DNA from 3 places in the Chryseobacterium piperi genome. Region 3 is predicted to be linked to each of the others. Evidence: riboswitches for the same ligand, from Rfam matches in the RefSeq annotation. Region 3 holds a riboswitch; each other region holds the start of a gene.
What was found. Region 3 has a riboswitch for S-adenosylmethionine ahead of CJF12_RS20505 (alpha/beta fold hydrolase). Riboswitches for the same ligand answer to the same signal wherever they lie in the genome.
Positions count from the first base shown of each region.

Region 1: linked by a shared signal. The riboswitch ahead of CJF12_RS15480 (TonB-dependent receptor plug domain-containing protein) and the one ahead of CJF12_RS20505 (alpha/beta fold hydrolase) in region 3 are both predicted to bind S-adenosylmethionine.
Region 2: linked by a shared signal. The riboswitch ahead of CJF12_RS12475 (SusC/RagA family TonB-linked outer membrane protein) and the one ahead of CJF12_RS20505 (alpha/beta fold hydrolase) in region 3 are both predicted to bind S-adenosylmethionine.

Region 1 covers NZ_CP023049.2:3,535,063-3,537,337, reverse strand. Annotated here, with positions in the region: gene CJF12_RS15480 (TonB-dependent receptor plug domain-containing protein) at 1-1,439, opposite strand, end outside; SAM-I-IV-variant riboswitch at 1,751-1,851, opposite strand; gene CJF12_RS15475 (outer membrane beta-barrel family protein) at 2,129-2,275, shown strand, end outside.
Region 2 covers NZ_CP023049.2:2,855,009-2,857,283, forward strand. Annotated here, with positions in the region: gene CJF12_RS12475 (SusC/RagA family TonB-linked outer membrane protein) at 1-1,333, opposite strand, end outside; SAM riboswitch class I at 1,417-1,513, opposite strand; gene CJF12_RS12480 (hypothetical protein) at 1,836-2,275, opposite strand, start outside.
Region 3 covers NZ_CP023049.2:2,700,829-2,703,103, forward strand. Annotated here, with positions in the region: gene CJF12_RS20500 (ACT domain-containing protein) at 1-342, opposite strand, end outside; gene CJF12_RS20505 (alpha/beta fold hydrolase) at 400-1,338, opposite strand; SAM riboswitch class I at 1,401-1,511, opposite strand; gene CJF12_RS11770 (MGH1-like glycoside hydrolase domain-containing protein) at 1,711-2,275, shown strand, end outside.

The DNA of each region.
Region 1 (2,275 bases), 830 kb from region 3:
GCAATGTTTAACCCATGTAATACATCATACTTTTTTGAAAAATCCAGGTTGACTGTATTTTGTAAAAACTCCAGTCCACCCGCTTTAAAAGATCTTGGTGAGTTATTAACTAATGAAGCGTTAAAGGTATTCACTACACCGAAGTCAAATGTATTTTTACCAAAAGTATTGCTCAGGTCTATATTCCAGTCATTCCATTTTCCTTTAATCCCTGCTGCATAAGAATTATCATTAATAGTAGCCTCTATCTGGGGTAGATACCCATTAGGTGAAAGAAAATTGACATTCCTTTCCGTATTCGGCAGACGGAAAAAGCCTCCCGCATTCCCCAGCCTATAGCTATAACCACCAAAAGAGTAAATTTTCCAATCATCATTAATAGGTACTTCTGAATTGTAATACACCTGTGCTGATTGCAGCTTCGATTGTCCAGCTCGTATACTGAAATCTTTTCGCTCAAGCCCTCTGTAAGCAAGCTCCTGATTCGTAACATCTCCTCCCAGCAATCCTTGCAACGTTGAAATGCTATTGGCATTTGAGATATCGTTTTGTAGCTGAGATGAGAAGTAATCGACCTGAGTTGCGTATTGCTTGATCGTATTAATAATCTGCTGACTGTTCGCGGTATTTCCAATATTCTTATATAATCCGTCTATATCTATTCCATTCTGAGCTGCTCTATAATTAATTGCATTATAAGCGTTATAAATATCTCCTCCCCTCACACCTGCTCTTGAGTAAGGATCCCGATATTGAGTAGAAGTTGTAATATTAAAGAAACCTTGTTTACCTACTTTAAAACCATAGTTAAGGTCTAAGGAAATAGTTTCCCCATCTACTCCTCCCGAAAAGTTATTCGTAACCGGCGAAGCATATCCGCCTAAAAATACCTGGCCGGAAAGGCCTAATCTCTTTTTGAGTCCTAAGTTCACAACACCCGCAATAGCATCAGATCCATATTGTGCAGAAGCACCATCTCTTAAAACCTCTATCTTATCAAGTGCAAATGCAGGAATAGCATTAAGGTCGGTCCCTACAGATCCTCTTCCCGGAGTTAGGGTCACGTTTATTAATGATGACTGATATCTTCTTTTCCCATTAAGAAGAACCAAAACCTGATCTGGTCCTAATCCTCGTAATTGTGCCGGGTCTACGAAATCAGTCCCGTCATTAACCGTATGGGATGTGGAGGAAAAAGAAGGAACAATATAGTTCAGTGCCTGGCTTATATTATTAACAGGACTTTGTTTTAATATTTTTGAAATGTTGATAACGTCTACCGGTACGGGTGTATCCGTTAGTGATCTTCCGCTTCCTCTTGAACCAAGCAGCACAACCTCATCTATCTTTTTTGATTTTAAAGAATCCGACTGTGCAAAGTAAAAGGTAGAAATAAGGGTGGCTGAAGTGATAATACTTCTATGTTTGAAATTATGCATGTGTTTTATTTTTAATTTTTGTATTTAATGATTCTTCGCTTAAAATTTTAAGCAATAGAATTCCGTAACCTTGAATTGCAAGGCTATACCGGAAAAGTAAAAAAGGTTTGGTTTATACTATCTGATAGAAACTAATGAAAGTTAAAAACAACAACACATACACATCACGTTATGGCATGAGTAATCATCAGAATAACGAAGCTTAGCTCCAGTATCCGAGAGACAAAAAGTCAAATTCATTGCGGTGTAGTTTCCCTTGTTCTTAAACATTGATTTTTAATTTAAAACAAAAATTTAAGATGGGAAGAATAGATTAAAACATTTTTTCCGAAAGAGAATCGGCTTATCTATTTCAGCACCTTGCTTGTTTTTGCAGGTTGCTATCCCATCTATGAGATTCTTGATAATTATTGGGCAAAGATATAAATATTTTACAAATAAAAAAATATTTTGTAAAAAAGTTAAGTTTTATGCAAAAATCCCCAAGAGCATCCTTCTTATACTATGCAGATAAAACACCACCGTTATGAGGTTAGAGCGATTATGCATAAGTTTTAAAACAGTCTTTCAAATGTCTGTTAAAAATTCAATGATAAAATAGATTTTAAGAAAATTTATTCCCGATTTTGTAAAGTCAATGTAACAAATCTTTGTTTTATGCGTCTAACTTGAGAGTAGTAAAAAGCATTATGAAGAAAATTATACTTACTTTATTCCTTTCCGGTTTTATAGTTAATACATACGCCCAGGAAAAGGCTAAAAGCCAGGTTAAGGAAAAAGAGATTGAAGGTGTCGTTATCACCAAAACTAAAAAAGCAGTTGAGCAGAAAGCCGAC
Region 2 (2,275 bases), 150 kb from region 3:
AATTTACCAAATCGACAGAGAAGCTGGATTTGAATTTTAATTCAGGCAAGAAAGTAAAATCCAAATATCCTTTTCCGGAAAAGTTATCTTCCCTGTTTTCATTTTTATCTAATGGTAAAGTTGCAGCGGCATTCTGATTCTGTAAAGCACTTGTTGGCCTGTATTTTCCAAAATCATAAATTGTATTTCCATTAGCATCAAGTCTGTAACTTCCATCTGCATTTCGCTCATAATAAGGATAAAAAGAAGGAATTACTCTTGCTGCATTAATGATATTATCCTGTCTTGAATCAGAAGAAGGTGGGGCTTCCTGAAGACTATTGGTATAACTTAAGTTAGCTCCTATCGTCAACCACTTTTTGACCTCATTGTTGATCTTTAGTCTTGTACTGTATTTCTTAAAGCCTGAACCGATAGCAATTCCTTTATCATCAAGATATCCCAGTGAGAAAAAGTAATTCCCTTTTTCATTTCCACCACTGAAATCAAGATCTACCTGATTTCTTGAAGCCACTCTCTGCAGAATATCCCTCCAGTCATCATTCCATAAAGCTCTTGCCCCTGGTATTAGTTTGCCATCTGTTCCTACAGGCTTTGCATAATTAAGTCCATAGGGGTTAATTCCTAAAATATTCACCAGATTATCTGTAGCCATTTGAGCGGCCTGTTGCGAGGAAACCTGACCTGATCTATATCCATTTCTCATGGCTTCCCAATATAATTGAAAATACTGATCAGTATTCACCTGCTCATAATCTTTTACCGCTCTGCTGGAAAAACCCTGGCTGATATTAAAATTAATTCTTGATTCCCCTTTTTTTCCTGATTTCGTAGTTACCATGATAATCCCATTGGCACCTCTGGATCCATATAAAGAGCTTGCTGTAGCATCTTTCAGCACACTGATCGATTCAATATCATTGGGACTGATGGAATTAATATTTCCGTCAAAAGGAATTCCATCTACCACAAATAAAGGGCTGCTTGAAGCACTTACCGATCCGATCCCTCTGATACGAATTGTTGCCGTAGCTCCCGGTTGTCCGGATGCGCTCACTGCTTGTAAACCTGCAACCTGACCTTCCAATGCTTTCGTAATATTAGTAACAGGTCTATTGTTAATTTTTTCACTAGAGATTGTTGCTACAGATCCAGTATAACTTGTCCTTTTAGCTTTACCGTATGCTACAACCACAACCTCATCAATATCCTTTTCACGAAGTGTATCTTTTTTTGATTGGATTTCCTGCCCATGAACCGTCACTAATCCTAATAAGAATACAGCGCCAGTAGGAATCCAAATTTTGGCATTAAATAGTTTTTTATTAGCCATAATCAATTTTGTTTATCAAATATTAAAAAATAACCCTTTGCAGAAAAGTCAGCAAAGGGCATCAAGAAATTTGATTAACCAAATGCTTATTTTTCCTTAAAAGGCTGAATGTAACACCTTACTTTACGCAGGTTGTCAAGACTTCACAGGGTCAGTTCCCTCCATCTTTCTTTATAAGCCGATCGAAATATGGTTGCAAATCTAAAAACAAATAGTCTATAAAACAAGTAGACTATTTGTTTTTTTATTTTAAATTCTCAAAATTTAACTTAATTTTTACATAAAAAACCGATAAATAGGCTTTTATGAAAATTACTAAATCATTAAACATGACAAATATCATTATCAATTATTCAAAACTACTATCCAATTATGAACAAAAAAAATGACGCTTAAAAGCGTCATTTTCAACTATTTTGATTCCTACCTATTCCAATTTTATTTGTAAACAAAAATTTTCTGTAGAAATGATGGTATTTAAATTTATAACATCCCAAACGGCCTATCTTACATATTCGATCGCAATACTAAATAGGTTACAAAAGAATTTCGCGTTAGGACTTTCTGTACAGCTACTTCCTTCGCTATAAAATTTATCTGTGGATTCATAATTGTAAAATAAATTTACATCAGTATAAACTAGTACATTACCATCTAAAGTTCCCGCAGCTCCACCTGCACTGTCTTTCATAAATAATTTGGCAGTAGCTGGATATTGTGTTAGTCTACCCATATAACGGTTGGTTTGTAGCTTCGTATTTTCTGGTAAATTCCCAAATATCCCACTGTTTGGCCCCTGAGAGCCCGTGGTAAAAAATGATCCCGGCCTTTGAGAATTAATATACTGTGTAGTATAACCTATATTCAACTTATTGATTGGGCTAAGATTTTGATGCTCTGCATCAATAACAAAGAACTTCTTCTTTTCCTGAATTTTCTGCT
Region 3 (2,275 bases):
ATTTCTCGCCAGCTCAGTAAGTACTTTATTAAGATCTTCAGCGACAAATCCTAAAACAGAAACATTGTTAATACTGTAAATCTGGGATACTTTCCCTGACTTTCTTTCTGCTTCAAATTCATCGATCAGACAATTCACTGCTTTTTCAGAATCATTTTCGTGGACAAGAATCGAAAGTCCGTTTTCGATTGCTTGCTGGGAAATTACCCCAACACTGATTCTCGCCAAAGTAAGTGCTTTAAAAATTCTTCCGTCAATACCGATTTCTCCTAAGAAATCTTCTCCTTCAAATTTGATGATTGATCTGTTTTTTAAAAATTTTATTTCGTTAGCATTTTTCATCTGTTCATTCTTTATTGTTTAGTTTTTTATAAAATGGGATTTCATTTAAGTTCCATTTCATAAAATGTTTTTAATGATGTTATTTAATTGTTTATATTCCATTAGAAAGGCATCGTGCCCATGAATTGATTTGATCTCGTGATAGAAGATATCTTCTTTGCTCTCCCGTAATTTTTCAAAACACATTCGTATTTCAGAAGCCGGGAAGAATAAATCTGTATCAACGGAGATCAAGTGCATTCGTGCTTTAATTTTTCCCAGTTCTTTTTCTTCTCCGCTAATGTTCATCAGCAAATGATTCATTAACTTATAAGACTCTAAACTAAATCTTTCATTAAGGGCTTTACCATGATAGGTTAACCAATCTTCCGATTCAAGCTTTTGTTTTTCCGAATTATATTTATTTTGAAATCTGTCGTTTAAGGACTGAGGTGTTCTATAGCATAACATGGCATGTATCCTTGCTTTTTGTAAAGGTTCATCATTTCCGTTGAGCAAAAATTTCTGAATAAGACATTGTGCATGCAGCCAGTCATGGGTTTTAAAATCACAGGCAATAGGAATGAACACCTCGGCGAGTGAAGGCTTTTTAATCAGCATCTCCCATCCTATTCCTCCTCCAAGAGAGCCTCCGATAATCGCATGTAAGCGTTCAATATGAAGGCTTTCAAGTCCTTTTAAAAATATATTGGCAATATCTGAGGGAGTAAAATCCTCATATTCATCAATTAAAAAGTCATCATATCCGTTTCCGGGGATATTGAAACATAAAACAGTAAAGGCATTAATATCAATCACCCCATTTTCGCCAACCAATTGTTGCCACCAGCCATTTTCTCCTGAAACATTAGAGTTTCCGGTTAAGGCATGATTAATTAAAATAATGGGGCTCGTAAACAGGTCTTTCCCAAAGATCTGATAGCTCAATGGGATATGATATTCCTTTCCGGAATTCGTTTGATAAAAAAGTTTAATATGTTTTAGTTCTGTTTTCAATTCTATTATATATTTTATAACACAATTGAAAATGCCATGAGAAATGGCTGAAGAACTTCAGTAAGTTATCTGTCCAAAATAAATTATTTGGTAGAACGTAGCACCTTCTTCGCTTGCACAAAGGGTTGCTAAGGTTTCATAGGGTCTAATCCCTCAACCTTTCTTGATAACATTTTCAATATTTGAATGATCGAATGGTGCAAAGATAGCTATTTTAATTTTAACTTTTTAATAAAAAAATAATTTAATGTCAAATTTCCCGTAAACAAAAGAGTTACAATGATATGTTAAGAATTATTCAGATAGAAAAAATTGGAATTATTTTTCAAAAAAATTACCTTCGTATAGAAACGTATAGAAAAATGATGAATTATGAATGTTGAAAAACAAAGATTACAAGATAAAGACTGGAAAAACTGGGGCCCATATGTAAGCAACAGGCAGTGGGGAAACGTTCGTGAAGATTATAGTCCCGATGGTAATGCCTGGGGCTCAACGACGCATAATAAAGCGGAAAGCTATGCTTACCGTTGGGCAGAGGAAGGGATTGCCGGAATCTCCGATCAAAAGCAGCTTTTTTGTTTTGCTCTATCTTTCTGGAACAAGAAAGATAAAATGGTAAAAGAGCGATTTTTCGGATTAAGCAACCATCAGGGAAACCATGGTGAAGATATCAAAGAAATCTTTTACTATTTAGATAATACGCCTACCCATAGTTATATGAAAATGGTGTATAAATATCCTATCAATGAATTTCCTTACGATCACTTGTTGGAAGAAAATGGAAGACGGAGTAAGAAAGAAGATGAATATGAGATTATTGACACCGGCATTTTTGACAATAACGAGTATTTCGATATTTTCATTGAGTATTGTAAGGCTGATTACAATGATATTTTAGTGAGGGTTACCGTATGTAATAGAAGCCAGCACGAAG